Nisaea sediminum: one gene and its partner. The protein of the gene in region 1 binds, or shares a complex with, the protein of each later gene. Links are inferred from orthologs where the notes say so. Each region holds a gene or a part of one and is shown in the gene's direction. Other genes may lie near its edges. The genes, in order: trxB and trxA.

The links.
Region 2: the proteins of trxB (region 1) and trxA are in contact, whole or in part, in a crystal structure (PDB 1F6M), measured with the Escherichia coli proteins. The link is inferred for Nisaea sediminum from one-to-one orthologs.

What each region holds. Positions count from the first base shown.
Region 1 is NZ_JACZCQ010000009.1:189,394-197,973, reverse strand. The notes cover bases 3,161-6,109. They hold trxB (thioredoxin-disulfide reductase), read left to right. Parts: upstream 3,161-4,125; coding sequence 4,126-5,094; downstream 5,095-6,109. Other genes in these bases: IG122_RS18860 (LysR family transcriptional regulator), read left to right, coding at 5,237-6,109; IG122_RS18870 (GFA family protein), read left to right, coding at 3,614-4,027; IG122_RS18875 (class I SAM-dependent methyltransferase), read right to left, coding at 3,161-3,500. Outside these bases: IG122_RS18895 (6,7-dimethyl-8-ribityllumazine synthase), read left to right, coding at 1-178; protein-methionine-sulfoxide reductase catalytic subunit MsrP, read left to right, coding at 288-1,301; IG122_RS18885 (class I SAM-dependent methyltransferase), read left to right, coding at 1,342-2,031; IG122_RS18880 (PAS domain-containing protein), read left to right, coding at 2,145-2,690; more of IG122_RS18875, read right to left, coding at 2,697-3,160; more of IG122_RS18860, read left to right, coding at 6,110-6,130; IG122_RS18855 (DEAD/DEAH box helicase family protein), read left to right, coding at 6,884-8,580.
Region 2 is NZ_JACZCQ010000005.1:37,739-46,067, reverse strand. What follows is about bases 1-2,698. They hold trxA (thioredoxin TrxA), read left to right. Parts: upstream 1-1,023; coding sequence 1,024-1,374; downstream 1,375-2,698. Other genes in these bases: IG122_RS10770 (O-linked N-acetylglucosamine transferase, SPINDLY family protein), read left to right, coding at 2,332-2,698; IG122_RS10775 (PAS domain-containing protein), read right to left, coding at 1,434-1,979; addA (double-strand break repair helicase AddA), read left to right, coding at 1-917. Outside these bases: more of IG122_RS10770, read left to right, coding at 2,699-3,864; IG122_RS10765 (cupin domain-containing protein), read right to left, coding at 3,865-4,248; panC (pantoate--beta-alanine ligase), read right to left, coding at 4,319-5,155; panB (3-methyl-2-oxobutanoate hydroxymethyltransferase), read right to left, coding at 5,158-6,000; IG122_RS10750 (CaiB/BaiF CoA transferase family protein), read right to left, coding at 6,184-7,386; IG122_RS10745 (Bug family tripartite tricarboxylate transporter substrate binding protein), read right to left, coding at 7,458-8,329. UniProt on the Escherichia coli protein: Participates in various redox reactions through the reversible oxidation of its active center dithiol to a disulfide and catalyzes dithiol-disulfide exchange reactions.

The sequences.
Region 1 (8,580 bases):
GATGCGCGTCCAGCTCGACAGCGGGGTGCCGGTGCTCTCCGTGGTCCTGACGCCGCACCATTTCCACGGCACGGACGACCATATCGGCTTCTTCCGGGCTCATATGGAAGCCAAGGGGCGCGAGGCGGCGCATGCCTGCCTCGAGGTTCTCGATCTCGAGGAGAAACTCGCCGCCTGACGTTCGGTCCCGGCATCTCCGGACACGGCTCTCACCCGCACGTGACTGGCCGTGTCCGGAATGCTGGCCTATGTCTGTCGTCTGGATATTTGCGGCCGGAGGATGCGCGATGCTGTTGAAACGATGGAAAGGCTGGGAGCTGCCGGAAAGTGCGGCAACGCCGGAGTCGGTGTTCCACAACCGACGGGCCCTGCTGAAGGGCATCGCCGCCGGGCCGATGGTGCTTTCGGCGGCGGCGCTGACCGGCTGCGGCGAGGAAGCGACCGCAGACGGCGATCCGGCGAGCATGATCGCCGCACTCCCGCCGGATCCGTCCGCGCATCTCTATCCGGTGAAGCGCAACCCGGCCTACGCCGATGCAGGCAAGAACTATCCTCTGACGGCGGAGGATCTTGCCACCAGCTACAACAATTTCTACGAGTTCGGCAGCCACAAGGACATCTCTCGCGCAGCGCAGGACCTGAAGATCCGGCCCTGGACCGTCACTCTCGACGGAGAGGTCACGAAGACCAGGACCATCGACATCGACGACCTGCTCGACCAGATGCCGCTGGAGGAGCGGGTCTACCGCCATCGCTGCGTCGAGACCTGGTCGATGGTCGTGCCGTGGAGCGGGTTCCCGCTGTCCGCGCTGGTCAAGCTCGCGGAACCGCTCGCTTCGGCGAAGTATGTCCGCATGGAGACTTTCATGGATCCGGAGATGGCGCGCGGACAGAAGCAGCATTGGTACCCCTGGCCCTATACCGAGGGCCTGACCATCGAGGAGGCGATGAACGACCTCGCCTTCATCGCGACCGGGATTTACGGCAAGCCGATGCCGCGGCAGAACGGCGCGCCGCTGCGCCTCGCCGTGCCGTGGAAATACGGCTTCAAGTCCGTCAAATCGATCACCCGCTTCACCTTCACTTCCGAGCGCCCGGTCTCCTACTGGGAATCGCTGCAGGCAAGCGAGTACGGTTTCTGGGCCAACGTGAACCCGGAAGTGCCGCATCCGCGCTGGAGCCAGGCCTCCGAACGACCCCTCGGCGGCGGCACCAAGATCCCCACCCTGCTCTATAACGGCTACGCGGAGCAGGTGGCCGGTCTCTACAAAGGGCTGGAGGGCGAGCGTCTCTTCATGTAGGTCGGGAGTCCGGGACAGACTGGCCGTGGGGAGCCAAGCCTTGAGCGGACCGACCGAAGACACGTTCCACAGTGTGGTGAGGGATGCCGATACGGGGCGGGGGAAACTCGTTCCCTATCGCGACTCCATTCACCGCACCATCATCGACCTGCTGCCGGAGCCGAAGGGCGACAGTCCCCTGCGCGTCCTCGATCTCGGTCCGGGAACCGGGCTGCTGGCAGAGCGCATCCTCGCAGCCGACAGTACCGCCGAGCTGACCCTGGTCGATTTCTCCGAAGCCGTCGTTGCGAATGTGCGCGGCAGGCTCGAGCCTTACGGCCCTCGCGTCACCGTGACCACCGGCGACTACGTGCACATGACCTATGACGGCCCCTATGATGTCGTCATCGCTGAGCTTTCGATCCACCATCTCAATCCGAAATCGATACGGACCCTGCTCTCCGCCAGCTATGCCGGGCTGCGCCGGGGTGGCGGCATGTTCATCAATGCCGATCAGGTGCGGGGCGAAACGGACTGGGTCGAGGACAGGCATCTCGCCGCCTGGCGCCGGGACGCGCTCCATCTCGGCGCCCTCGAAGGCGAGATCGACGAAGCCATCGAACTGCACCGCGAGGGCCGCCCGCCGACCCTCGGCACGATCATGCAGAACCTCTCCGACGACGGTTACGAAGATGTCCGCTGCGACTACAAGCAATGGTGCTTCGCGGTGGTCTCCGGGGCCAAAATATGACGGAGCGCCGCCCGGTCGGCCCGACCGGCAATTTGATCGTTCCGGCTAACGCTTGGTAAACACTCTCGTCGCTATAATCGATTCCCATAGTAGACGTGTGCGTGAACCAGTTGATGCCCTCTGACGCCAAAGCGATCTCGGAGCTGAAGAAGCGAATCCCCCAGGCGGACGGAAGAATTTTCGATTTTTTCGCAGCCTGGCTCGCGGCGCGTGGCGACGCTCTTGTCGCACGCCGCAAGACCTTCTCGCCGCTCAGCGTGCCGTCCCTTTTGCGATATATGTGGATCTATCGCTTCGAAGAGGAGGCGGGCGACTATGTCTGCAACCTCGCGGGCGAAAGTGTCAACGATGCCTGGGGCAAGGGAATCAAGGGCCGCACACTCCGGAACATCATCGGCGAGGAGGACTATCCCGTCGTCAGGGAGCGCTGGGACAGCATCACCGGGGTTCCGCTTGTCCAGTACGGCGCGGTCGAGGAACGGCTGTCCTCCCTCGATGCCTGGCACGCCGAGCGCTTGCTGCTCCCCATGTCGTCGGAAGACGGCAAGACCGACGTGGTTCTGGGGATCAGTCTCTATAATCTCGATTACCTGACCGACGACAAGAGCGTGAACGTCTCCGAGGTCGTCATGCAGTTTCCCTGCAGCGACTTCCTCTGAACGCGCTTACCGGCCGGCAGCCGTCCGGCGGTACATGACGAGATCCGTCTCGGCGATATGCACCAGAGGCAACTGTTTCGAGAGATCGTTCAGGAAGGCAAACACATCCGGCGCGTCGGGCTTGTAGTCGTGCCAGAGAATGACCCCTTCCTCGGTCAACATGTTCAGGGCCTTACGGGTGTCGCTTTCGACATAGGTCCGCGTATGCGCGCCATCGACGAAGACCAGATCGACTTTCCCGCGCAGATCGCTCTCGTCATAGGCTTTGCTGTCGGAGAAGATCTGCCGGATGTTCTTCTCCGTCGGCTGGCCGTTATAGAAGAACGTGTCGAACGAGGATTCCTCTGCAGCGACATCGCGGTGATGCTTGTCGTCGCCGAGGCCGAATTCCAGTGCGGCGAGATCGTCCGGGTGCAGCGTCAGGGTATGGATCTCCGCATCAGGCACCGCGTTCAGGGCGAAGACATGCGCGGTCTTGCCGGTGCAGGTGCCGAACTCGAAGATCCGCTTCGCCCCCTTGGCCAGCGCCGCCATAACCCAGGATTCCCGGTCCGACAGCGAGGCCACCACGCCCTCGCCGCCGATGAAGCGCACCTCGGAGTCGGGGCTCGGACCGTAGGCCGTCATCGCGAAGCAGGGCGCGACCTCTTCCAGCTTCACCTTGCGGATCGGATAGTCGGAAAATGCGAAGGCCCGCTTTTTCTGCCGCCGCAGCTTCAACATGCGCCGGGTGATGAAATAGAGTGCAACCAGCGACAGAAGATTGGTCGCGATCAGCAGGGTCGTCAGCCAGGCAGGCCAATCAGGCATCGACAATGTCCCGTTCCTGAGGTGAGCTCGGATCGCCGTGACACATGCAGGCGCAACGGGAGACTGTCAAGCAGCCCGGGACGGCCCTCCCGGACACGCGAAGGAGCGGAACCATGACCGAACCATCGGAAACCCAACGCGGCCGGTGCCTCTGCGGGCAAACCCGCTACGCGATCGCCGGCCCGGTGAGGTGGACCTGCCATTGCCATTGCGAGAGCTGCCGGCGGCAGACCGGCTCGCCCTATACCACCTTTGTCGGCGTTGCGCGGACCGACGCCAGCCTTACCGGCGCCGCTCCCGGCATCTACCGCTCCTCGCCCGGTGTGGAGCGGCTGTTCTGCACCGCCTGCGGCACTCCGATCGCTTTTCGCGCGGACAAGTATCCGGACGAGATCCACTTCTACGCCGCCACACTCGAGCACCCGGAGGTCGTGTCGCCGGAGTGCCACGTCCATTGGGAGGAACGCTTGCCCTGGGTGGTCTGCGACGACGGTCTGCCGAAACATGAGGGAAGTTACGAGGAATAGGCGCCGCGCCGCTTGTTCGCTTCCCGGCGGTTGCTTATGTTCGGAAGAGGTCACCACCGCCGGCCCAAGAACTCCAGACAACAGGACTGCACTGCCCCATGACCGAACATCGCGAGAAAATCGTCATCATCGGCTCCGGCGCCGCCGGACTCACCGCCGCCATCTATACAGCGCGCGCCAATCTCAAGCCGGTCGTGCTTGCGGGGCTGCAGCCGGGCGGACAGATGACGATCACTTCCGAGGTCGAGAACTATCCGGGCTTCGCGGACGTCATCCAGGGGCCCTGGCTCATGGAGCAGATGCAGAAGCAGGCCGAGCATGTCGGCGCGCGGATCGTCTACGATCTGGTCACCGCGGTCGATTTCTCGAAGAAGCCCTACACCCTGAAAATGGATAGCGGCGACAGCTTCGTCGCCGACGCGGTGATCATCGCCACCGGTGCGCAGGCCCGCTGGCTCGGGCTCGAGAGCGAGCAGACCTATAGCGGACGTGGCGTCTCCGCCTGCGCCACCTGCGACGGTTTCTTCTTCCGTGGGCAAGACGTGATCGTGGTCGGTGGCGGTAATACCGCGGTCGAGGAAGCGCTCTATCTCGCCAACATCGCCTCCAAGGTGACGCTGGTACACCGCCGCGACACGCTCCGCGCCGAGAAGATCATGCAGGAGCGGCTGTTCCGGCACGAGAAGATCGAGGTGATCTGGGACAGTGTCGTCGAGGAGGTCCTCGGCGGCGACGGACCGATGGCCGGCGTAGAAGGCGCTCGAATCAAGAACATCAAGACCGGCGAGACAAGCGAGATCAAGGCGACCGGCTTTTTCGTCGCCATCGGGCACGATCCGGCGACAAAGCCGTTCGTCGAGGCCCTGGAGGCCGACGACGAGGGCTACCTCCTGACCAGGCCCGGTAGTCCTCGCACCTCGATCCCCGGAATCTTCGCCGCTGGCGACTGCGTCGACAAGGTTTATCGCCAGGCCGTGACCGCGGCGGGGATGGGCTGCATGGCGGCGCTGGAGGCGGAAAAATACCTCGCCGCACTTGAAGATGCCGCCGCCGAAGCGGCGGAATAGCGGGGCGGGTTCGGTAACGATCCGATAACCCTCTTCGATTAAACTGCTTTTTGACCCGTGTTCTGCTGGCCCATGCCCCTCGCCTGGCCTAGACTGAACGCTGGAACTATGAGCGAGAAGGCGAGATCGGTTCAAAATGGCCATGGACTGGGACAAACTCCGGGTCTTTCACGCTGTCGCCGAGGCAGGCAGCTTTACCCATGCGGGTGAGACCCTCAATCTCAGCCAGTCTGCCGTCAGCCGACAGATCAGCCAGCTCGAAGACTCTCTCAAGGTCGCGCTGTTTCACCGCCACGCGCGCGGCCTGATCCTGACCGAACAGGGCGAAACGCTCTACCGCACTGCACGCGAAGTCTTCGCCAAGCTCGCAGCTGCGGAAGCCAGCCTCTCGGAAGGCAAGGAACTGCCGCGCGGTCCGCTCAAGATCACCACGCCGGTCGCCTTCGGCTCGACCTGGCTCGCCTCGCGCATCGGCCGTTTTCTCGAACTCTATCCCGAGATCACGGTCAATCTGATCATCGACGACGGCGAGCTCGACCTTGGCATGCGGCAGGCCGACGTCGCCATCCGGCTCAGCCCGCCGCGGCAGCCGGACCTGATCCAGCGCCATATCAAGAACATCAAGCTGCACCTCTATGCCTCTCCGTCCTACCTGAAACAGGCGGGCGTGCCGCAGACGGCGGAAGATCTGCAAAATCATCGGCTTGTACTGTTCGGCGACACACCGCATCCACCGTTTCCGAACGTCAACTGGCTTCGGGACCTGGCTACGGGCGGGAACCGGCGCGTGCATATGAACACCTTCGCGGTGAACAACTATTACGCCATCCTGCGCGCCGTACAGGGTGGGGTCGGGATCGCGGCGATCCCCGATTACCTGGCCAAGGAAGACAGCAGCCTGGTGCGGGTTATGCCGGACGTCGAAGGACCGCAGGTACCCGCCTATTTCGTCTATCCGGAGGAGCTCCGGCATTCGAAGCGGATCACCGTGCTGCGGGATTTCCTGATCCAGGAAGTCGCCAAAACGCAGTTTTGATTTTTAGAAAAAGTCTAAAACAACATAGGTTGCGCCTGCCGTTTTTAATGCCTATCTGTGAATCGGGATTCGAATCGGAATCTCGTTTTGTTTCGTAAATTTGACTTTCATGGGAAAACGGTCATGCGTTTTTTGCATATCCGAACTGAACAAAAATGCATGGTCGTTAACCTCTTATAGACATATTTAGGAGAAGATCACGGTGCTGCTTTGCAGCATCTTCCCTTCAGGCCCCCGCCTGAAGTAGAGGGCCCTTCGGGGTCCTACGTCTCCCAGACGTGAAGCCTCCCTGTTCAACTTGCCGGGAACCTAACGGTTCCCGGCATTTTTTCTTTCGGGATGGCGCAATCTGGTCCACTTCTGGTCCACACTCATCTTCGCTGCCCTGCCGAGAACAAGCTTTCACCCCAGGGGGGGCGGGGGCACCCCCGACCCCGCCGACGCGATCCCGGCAATGGCCACCTCCCCCTGCCCCTCTGAGGCGGCGAGCACTTCTGAAACCTCTGTACACGATGGAGCGACATCACAGTTTATGGGTTTCGGAGGACCAATCGCTGAAGTCTGCTAGCTGAATAAAAGATCTAGCGTCGGTTCGGACGATCCATTGCCATCGCCTATTTGAACGTACAAGAATAGGTTGCTCAAACCTGAGCAACCGCCTCTCTAGAGGCTTATTCAAACTCGATCCGGGCCCTCCTCGTGCAGTCTCTAAATTTCGAATATCTGAGAGATCGATATCCGGAGCTGGCCAGCTTGGGTGGCTTCGCGGAGCAATATGCGTACAGCGATCCGGCAAGCTCTTTGGTCAAACTGCGCACCTTCGGGGAACAATTCACGGGTGCGCTATACCTGGGACTTAAGTTGGATCGCCCCTATTCCCGCAGCTTCGCAGACCTGCTGGCCCACCCGAGCTTCGAGAAAGCCATTCCGACAGGCGTACGCGAAAAACTCCACGCATTGCGTAAGCACGGAAACGCTGGTGCCCATGGAGAAACCGTCGCCTCCAACACCGCATTGTGGCTAGTGAAGGAAGCAGCGTTGCTCTCCGCCTGGATGGCGATGAACTTCCTCCAAGTGAAGAAAGAGGAACTGCCCACTTACATCGCCCCTACACCTCCCGCAGATACCAAGGCGGTTCAGGAAGAATTGGATGTGCGCAACTCGGAGCTTGAGAAGATCGTTGCCAAGCACGACCAACTCAAAGCCGAGTATGAAGAGGCAAAACTCAAGGTCGTCGAATTGGAGGCGATCCAGAAGAAAGGCCAAGCCACGGCCGACCAGCTCTCCTTCTCTGAGGCAGAGACGAGGACTAGGCTTATTGACACTGCTCTCGTCGGCGCTGGTTGGGATGTGGGCGTTGATGGCGCTGACACTGGCGATGTCACGCAAGAAGAAGAAGTCACTGGCCAGCCCACGGATAGCGGCATCGGTTACGTGGATTACGTGCTCTGGGGCGACAATGGACGGCCCCTAGCCGTGGTCGAAGCGAAGAAGACGGCTGTTGACCCTGATAAAGGACGTCATCAAGCCAAGCTGTACGCCGATGCGCTTGAGAAATCCCATCTTCAGCGCCCGGTCATCTTCTACACGAACGGCTACGACATCTGGATGTGGGACGATGCCGGGGGGTACCCCCCGCGCAAGTTGTTCGGCTTCTACTCGAAGGACAGCCTGGAGTACCTGGTTGGGTTCCAGAGGGATAACAAGGAGGGTCTCGCGAAGCTTTCGCCCGACGCTGCCATCGCTGGGCGGCTTTATCAGATAGAAACCATCAAGCGCGTCACAGAGACCCTATCAAAGCAGAAACGAAAGGCCTTGATCGTACAGGCCACGGGCACAGGCAAGACCCGTGTGGCAGTCGCCCTTGCCGAACTACTCATCCGCGCGAAGTGGGTTCGCCGGGTTCTATTCCTCTGTGACCGCCGCGAACTGCGAAAACAAGCCAAGAACGCATTTGCAGAATATCTCGACGAACCGATCACTATGGTCGAGGGAAAGAAGTCACGAAACGATGCTGCACGCATCCACATCGCGACATACCCGGCCATGATGCAGGTTTTCCGCAGTTACGACGTCGGCTATTTCGACCTGATCATCGCCGATGAGAGCCACCGCAGCGTCTATAATGTGTATGGTGATCTGTTCCGTTATTTCGATGCCAATCAGGTCGGCTTGACCGCCACTCCCGTTGAGTTCGTCTCTCGGAACACTTACGGCCTGTTCGGCTGCCAGGACCAAGATCCGACGGCCCATTACCCTTTGGAGCGTGCGGTCGAAGAGAGCTTTCTGGTTCCTTACGAGGTGTACGAGTACACGACCAAATTCCTGCGCCAGGGGATCAAATACAACCAACTATCAGACGAACAGAAGAAGAGGCTTGAGGAAGACGGGGAAAACGCGCAGAGCCTCGATTACGACGCACCGCAGGTCGATGCCCAGATCTTCAACAA
Region 2 (8,329 bases), on another replicon or contig:
ACGAAGAATATCGCCGCCTGCTTTATGTCGCGATGACCCGCGCCGAGGACCGGCTCTATGTCGGCGGATGGGCAACCAAGCAGCGGGCGCCCGAAGGCAACTGGTACGATCTGGTGCGCGCCGCGATGGCCGATCTGGCGTCAGAAATCGAAGACAGCGCGATCAGTGCCGCGTCCGGCTCGGACCTCCCGTTGCTCCGACACGAAACGCCGCAGGAAAGGGATGTGGCGCCGCCGTCCGAAACGATCGTTCCCGCGGACGCGAAGAAGGCGGTGCCCGGCTGGGCACAGTCGCAACCCGCACCGGAGCCCGTTCCGCCGCGCCCGTTGATGCCGTCTCGGCCGAGCGACCCGGAACCGGCGCTGCGCTCCCCGCTCTCTCTCGTGGACCAGGGACGCTTCAAGCGCGGGCAGCTTATCCACCGTATGCTCCAGGTCCTTCCGGACATGCCCGCAGAGCGCCGTCGGGAGGCGGGAGCCTCCTTCCTCGGGCGCCCGCTGCACGATCTCGCGCCCGATGTGGCGGCTCGCTATCTCGACGAGGTCATGACGGTACTGGAGCATCCGGACTGGGCCGGACTTTTCGCGTCCGCCTCGCGTGCCGAGGTGCCGATCGTCGGTCAGGTCGCGACCGGAGAGGGCGGGATCACGGTCGTGTCCGGTCAGATCGACCGGCTGCTGGTGGAAGAGGGCCGCGTGACGGTGGTCGACTTCAAGACCAACCGGCCGCCGCCGGAGCGGCTGGAGGACGTGCCGGCAGTCTATCTGAAGCAGATGGCGGCCTACCGGGCGCTGCTCGCCGGCATGTTCGAAGGCCGCAAGGTCCGCTGCCTGCTGCTCTGGACGGACGGTCCGTTCCTGACCGAACTGCCGCCGGATCTGCTCGACTCATACGCGCCCGGCGCCCGTGCCGGTTGAGGGGTATGCCCTTTCCCCCTTGGAAACGTTGGGCCCGTGCCGGTTGTCTTGACGGGGCTGCCGACGCTTCCTAGATTCACGGTTCATGCAAGGGTGGGAGCCCGGCATGCGAGACAAGGCAAACGAGGAAGCCCCCATGTCGACGGTTACGGTTACCGACTCAAGTTTCTCCGACAGCGTTCTGAACTCCGACAAGCCGGTTCTGGTCGATTTCTGGGCCGAATGGTGCGGCCCCTGCAAGGCGATCGCACCGGCGCTCGAGGAAGTGGCGCAGTCGATGGGCGACCGCGTCACCGTCGCCAAGATCAATATCGACGAGAACCCGCAGACCCCGCAGCAATACGGTGTGCGCGGCATTCCGACGCTGATCCTGTTCAAGGACGGTCAGGTCGCCGCGACCAAGATGGGCGCGATGCCGAAGGCCCAGCTGCAGCAGTGGGTCGACGAAGCGCTCTGATCGGGGCCGGGATCCAGCAGAATCGATAGGAACAGGCGCCGTTTCGGCGCCTGTTTTTTTTATTTGTTCCGCTTCCTGCCGAATATGGAAAAGCTGCCCACCTGTTTCACCGGCGCGTCCTGCTCGACGACGACGATCAGCAGCACGAACTGGTCGACCGACGACCCGTTGGAACTGTAAGGCAGGATGAGCCGGTCATACCGCAGGTTTCCGCTTTCGCCGCCGATCGTGAAGACACGCTGTGAGAAATGCGCTTGGCCCGATTCGGATATCTCGCGATAGGTCCGGTTCGCGGTCTCGAGATAGTTTCCTTCGTATAGCTCCTCGAAACTCTTTCCGGTCGGATCGCGGCCCGCGCGCCGCGCGATTTCGGTGCCCGCAAGGCGATATCGGAAGACAGAGGCGTCCGGCGGGCCGCTGCGCTCGATGATCGCCATTCTCGGCATCGAGCGATGGAATTGCAGCGGGTCGAAACTGCTGCGCAGCGGGACATCCTCGCCGCGCCGGTTCGCCTTCCAGTGGTCGAACAGCGCGCGATGCTCCGGATGGGACAGGTCCGCTGCGTCCGCTACCGTCCCGGCATAGTGTTTGTCGTTGTTTGCCATATATACGTCAGTAAAAGCAAAATCTGCTTCAGCGGTTTGGAGTGAAAGCTAGTTATCAAATTCTGTTCGGCAAGTTTGATTTGATAAAATACTTCGTAATATTAATATGTTACGCTTTGTTAAAATTGATTCTTAATCCAGATTTCCGCTGAAATTGAATGAGAATCGGCCATTTTCCAATAGTGGATTAATTTTTTACGGGTTTTGTCTGACGTAACAAGATATTCCGGGCGATGGTTCCAAGGCCCCGAATGCTCTCCAAGGCTGTTCGAGTTGCCGGCTATACGCGGTCGCCGGCTGTCGCTAAACATGAACGATCGTATCTATTCCTCCACTGTTCCTGCGTCGGTACATGAGCAACAGAACCGAAATTCTCGACCGGCCAGAGAGGATTCACGCCTATGCCGAGCTGTTCTGTACGCTTGCTGGCACCCAGGGCGACGACGACTGGCAGAAGCGTTTTCTCAGAGATGCGCCGGCTCGCTTGCTGGCGGTGAATGCGAGTGTCGTGAGGACTCTGGTAAGCGGGCAAACAGGCTTTCGGGATGCGCTCAATTTCCAGGCTTCATATTTTTTCGAGCCGCTTTTCGATGCGGTTCTCGCCGAGCAATTGCGGCGCGGCGATACGGTTTTCGAGCCCCCGCTCTCCGTGCTGGAGCGCCGGGACGATCCGGGGATCGCGCTTGCCGTAACCACTTCGGCGATGCGGATCGCCAGTGCGCCGGACTCTCGATGGCGGGCGGAATGGGGCTGGCGGGGCGGGCGGCGTCTCCGCCTCGGCTATGTCACTTCCGACCTCCGGATGCATCCCGTGGGGTTTTCCGTCCGCAGCATGCTGGTTCATCATGATCGCAGCCGGTTCGAGACCTTCGTATATGACCGGACGGAGGAGCCGGTCAGGCCGGTTCAGGGCCCTGTGCGCCTGGCCGCCGATCATTTCCGGGAGGTCGGGGGGCTAGCGCCGGCTGCGCTCGCGGAGAGGATCCGTGCCGACGGGATCGATATCCTGGTCGATCTGAGCGGCACGCCGCTGAGCCCCGAAAAGGATGTCTTCCGCCGCGCTCCGGCACCTGTCCGGGTCGCGATGATCGGATTTCCGGGGGCGACCGGCGCGGAGACCGTGGATTATACGGTCGCGGACCGGGTCGTCGTGCCCGAAGCGGAGCGCTCCGGTTTCTCCGAGCGCCTGATCCTGATGCCGGGAAGCTTCCTGCCGGTCGACGACCAGGCGGAGGACGACCCTGCCCCCGCCCGCGCGGAACTCGGGCTGCCGGAGGATGGTTTCGTCATGGCCGCCTTCAACCGGCTCAACAAGGTCGACATGGCGACGCTTCGGCTCTGGTTCGAGTGCCTGAGACGCATTCCCCGCGCGCTGCTATGGGTTGCGACGCAATCGGAGGAGGGGGCGGACAATCTCCGCCGCTTCGCCGCGCAGGCGGGATTGGCGCCGGAGCGGATCCGTTTCGCCGAGCCGACCGGTATCCGCGATCACCGGGCACGCGTTGCCGCTGCCGACATCGCGCTCGATCCGCTCGGCTACAATGGCGGCCATACGACGGCGCTGGCGCTCGCCCGCGGGGTTCCGGTCGTGACGTTGCCGGGGCGCTGCTTCGCGTGGCGCATGTCGGCAAGCATCCTGGCTGCGGCGGGTGTGCCGGAGGGGATCGCCGACAGTCCGGCGGATTATCTCGCCCGCGTTGAACGGTTCGCCGCCGACGCTCCCTTTCTCGCCGCCGTCCGCGCCCGGTTACGGCAGCCGGAGCCGGGCGGTTTCTTCTCGACGAAAGCCTATGTCGCCGCTCTAGAGGCGGCGTTCCTGGAGATCGCCGGGAACCGGTCCGCCGGCCTGCCCGACCGGGATATCGAAGTCAAAATTCCGGGTTGATCAGGCGCCGTCGTCGAGAAACTGGTTCGGCTTGTGGAACATGCTCAGCATCAGCGCGCCTTCCGGCGCCCGCGCGACATGCCGGCTGCCTGCCGGACGCCAGACATATTCGCCGGGCCCGACCGAGCCCTGTTCGTCCTCGAGCCGGCCTTCGAGCATGTAGGTCTGCTCGATATCGGTATGCTCGTGAAACGGCAGGACCGCGCCGGGCTGCCAGCGGAACAGGGCGGTCATCAGCCCGGTTTCCTTGTCCTCCATCAGCACCTTCATCTCGACCCCCTCGAAGCGGGTCGGGCTCCAGTCGAGCTTCTCCGGGTCGACGGGGCGTGAGTCGAGCGCCCCGAGTGCGGCATGTTCCGGATAGTTCGGCGTCTCTATAGCCATCTTGCGGTCCTCCCTCCGGGCCGTCGTGTCGCGGCCTCGGAGGGAAGCATAGCCCGATCGGGACGCTCCGTCAGACCCCGAGATTATCGATCAGGCGGCAGCTGCCGAGCCACGCCGCCGCGAAGATGCGGAGATTCTCGCCGGGAACGGAGGCCGGCTGAAAGCTGTCCTGATCGCGGATATCGATATAATCGACCTCCTGAAAGCCGGCCGAGAGCATCGCCTTCCGCGCTTGCTCCGCTGCTGCCGGGGGATTGGCGCCGTTGCGGAGGGTCGCCGCGGCAGCGGTCATCGCCGCATGAAGCGCCGGAGCGATCCGCCGTTCTTCCGCGCTCAGATAGGCGTTGCGGGAGGAGAGCGCCAAGCCATCCGCCTCGCGGACCGTCGGCGCGCCGAGAATTTCCATCGGCAGATCGAGATCGCGGGCCATGGTCCTGATGACGGCGAGCTGCTGGAAGTCCTTCTCGCCGAAGATTGCGATGTCCGGCATCGCCTGGATCAGGAGTTTTGAGACCACGGTGGCGACGCCGGTGAAGAAGCCCGGGCGGCTTGCGCCCTCCATGACCTCGGAGATGTCGTGTACGATGACTTCGGTCTTGTAGCCGGCGGAGTAGATCTCTTCCGGTGCGGGCGCGTAGACCGCACTGCATCCGGCGGTTTCGAACTTTGCGAAATCGCCCTCCTCGTCCCGCGGATAGGTCGCGAAATCCTCGTTCGGCCCGAACTGCCGCGGATTGACGAAAATCGTCCCGACGCATCGGTCCGCGCGTTCGAGGCCGAGCCGGACGAGCGAGAGATGGCCTTCGTGGATCGCCCCCATCGTCGGCGTCAGGGCGACGGTCTCGCCGGAATTCCTCCAACTGCTCACGCGTTTGCGCAGCTCGGCCTTGGTGCGGATGATGTCCATTTTCAGCCCTCTCGCGCCGGCTTTTCGGCGTAGGTGTTGCGTTCGGCCGGAAAGGCCCGGCTGCGTACGTCATCCGCCCAACGCTGCGCCGCTTCGCGGATCGTGCCCGCGAGATCGGCGTACCGTTCGGCGAATTTCGGAAGATGCCCGTCATAAAGTCCGAGCAGATCGTCGGTGACTAGGATCTGGCCGCTGCAGGCAGCGGATGCGCCGATCCCGATGGTCGGGATGGAGAGCGCTTCGGTTATTCGGCGGGCAACGGGCTCCACCGTGCCCTCGATGACGACGGCGAAGGCGCCGGCGCGTTCGACGGCGCGGCCGTCCTCCAGCACCTGCCGGGCGCCGTCCTCACCGCGTCCCTGGATCCTGAAACCGTCTTCGGCATGCTGCGGCAGCAGGCCGATTTGGCCGAGCACCGGGATGCCGTCCCCGACCAGGGCGGCGATCGAGGCCTCGACGGCGATGCCGCCCTCGAGCTTCACCGCGTCGGCCCCGGTCTCCGTCATAACGCGGCGCGCGCTTTCGAGCGCCTGCTCCGGTCCGTTCTCGTAGCTGCCTGCCGGCAAGTCGACGACGACACAGGCATGACGCGCCCGCCTTGTCACGGCGCGGCCATGGGCGATCATCATGTCGAGCGTGACCCCGACGGTGCCGTCCATGCCATAGATCACCATGCCGAGCGAGTCGCCGACCAGCAGTAAGTCGCAGAGCGGATCGAGATAGGCCGCGACGGGTGCTGTGTAGGCGGTGAGGCAAACCAGCGGGCGGTCGGGTGTGGCGGCACGGATATCCGCCGGGCCGATATGGCACGATAGCGATTCCGCCGTGCGTGAGTGATGGTTCATCTGTCTTCTCCATCCCGATACGGTCCGCGCAATTCGGCGGAGGATTCGGTTGGAGCGGTGGCTTAACGCAGCCGGTGCCGGAAGCCAACTGTTATGCTGCATTGCGGAAAACGATGCTGCATCGCGGAAAGACTGTTCCTGCGTTGGAAGCAGTGACAAACCGCCGAGAGCTCCCGGCGTGGTTCAGATTGCTCCGTTGTCCCGCAACCTCTGCAGTTCGGTTCCTTCGATTCCAAGATCTCTCAGGACGTATTCGGTATCCGCGCCCAGGACCGGAGGCGGCATTTGCGGCGACACGCTTTCTCCATTGGCCCTGAAGCTCAGCGACGGCACATGGATCGCGCTGTCATGGCCTTCCAGATCCATCTGGCAAAGCAAGCCGCGGGCCGCGATCTGCGGCTCTGTCAGAGTTTCGTCCAGTGAGCGGACCCTGGCCGCCGGAACGTCCGCATTCTCCAGGATGCTTTCCCAGTCATCGGCCGTGCGCGTACGAAATGTGCCGTTGAGTGCCTCGCGCAGGCTTTCGCCATTCCGCTTGCGCGCCTCCGGCGTGTGCCAGCGCGCGTCGGCCAGGATGTCTGCACGGCCGATCGCCCGGCAAAGCCTGCGGAACTGCGGTTCGTTGTTGGCAGCCAGCATCAGGAGGCCGGCCGCGGTCTCGAAGGCACCCGATGAGGGGCTCGCACTCCAGGCTTCGTTGCCGTTCTGAGCCGGCTTCCAGCCTGCGGACTTGTGCTGGGTCATTAGTGACGCCATCAGCATCAGCGCCGTATCGAGCATGGCGACGTCTATCTGCACGGCCGTCCCGGTGCGCTTTATCTCCAGAAGACCTGCCATGACCGCCATGGCGGCATTCATGCCTGTGGCGAAGTCGACATAGGGTGCGCCGACTTTCGTCGGGCCGTCGCCGGGTTTCCCCGTCGTCATCATGATGCCGCACATGCCCTGAATGACGTGATCGTACGCCGGACGGCGGCTGAGTGGTCCGTTCTGCCCGTAGGCGGAAATCGAGCAATAGACGATGTCGTGCCTGATCGACCGCACGGCGTCGAAACCGAGGCCGAGGCGCTCGGCGACACCGGGTTTGAAGTTTTCGACGAAGACATCGGCCGTCGCCACGAGCTTTCTCGCGAGGTCCAGACCTTCCGGTGATTTCAGATTGAGCGTGACCGATTTCTTCGCCGCGTTCTGGGGCAGGAATCCCAGCCCCATCTGCCGTTCCGCGAGTTCCGGCAGGAGACCGCCGAGCCGCGTCCAGTCACCCTCGCCGGGTTTCTCGATCTTGATGACCTCCGCCCCCATTAGGGCCATCTGGTAGGTGGCGTAGGGGCCGGCCAGGACCTGGCTCAGATCGACGACACGTATGCCATTCAGGGGCTGGAACATTCGCTCTTCCGGTATCTTCCGTGGGGATGACCGCGGGCGCCGGAGGGCGCCCGCGGCGGCGGCTCAAGAGGTTATTGAGGAACGATTCCGGCGCTCTCCATGATGCCCTTGTGCTTGGCGTAGGTCCGTTCCATCTCCGCGTACGCCTCGTCCACGCTCAGATACTTGATGGGGATGTTCGCGGTGTCGGTAAGCTTCTTGAAAGCGTCGTCTGTCGCGGCCGCCTGCAGCGCCCCGCTCAACCGTTCGAGAATGGGCCGAGGCGTCCCCTTGGGCAGGAAGATCGTCGTGCGGGAGTCCATTCCGAGCGGATAGCCTTCCTCCTCGATGGTCGGGACGTCGGGCGCCGAAGGATGGCGGAATGTCGTCAGCGCCGAAATTGTCTTCAGCTCGTCGGGATAGCGATAGTGAATGCCCCCGGAGAAGGCCATCGCGACCTGCTTGCCGAGTAGCACGTTGATCATCTCGCTGCCGCTCCGTACCGGAACGATATTGATGTCGAGGTCGTTCTTCTTCGCGATCTCGGTGATGTAGAGCCGCGCTTCGGGGCTGAGGGCGCCGTAGCTCGAGCCGGGGTTTTTCTTCGCCCAGGCGACGTATTCCGCGATCGTGTTGAACGGCTGATCCTTCTGGGTCGCCATGCCCACCTGATAAGCGGTGATCATGCCTGCGTACTCAAAGTCCGCCGGTTTGAAGTCGACCTGCTTCATGATGAAGGGCGCGGAATTCACCACCGAGTTGGAGTGGAACAGGACAGTGTAGCCGTCAGGCTTTGCCTTCTTCAGGTCTCGGGCCGCGACCGCGCCGCCGGCGCCGGGCTTGTTGACGACGTTGACGGGAACGCCGAGCCGCTCGGACATGGTCTTGGCCGCCGCGCGCGCGACCAAGTCGGTCTGGCCGCCCGCGCCGTAGCCCACCAGCATGGTGATCGGGCCGGTCGGGT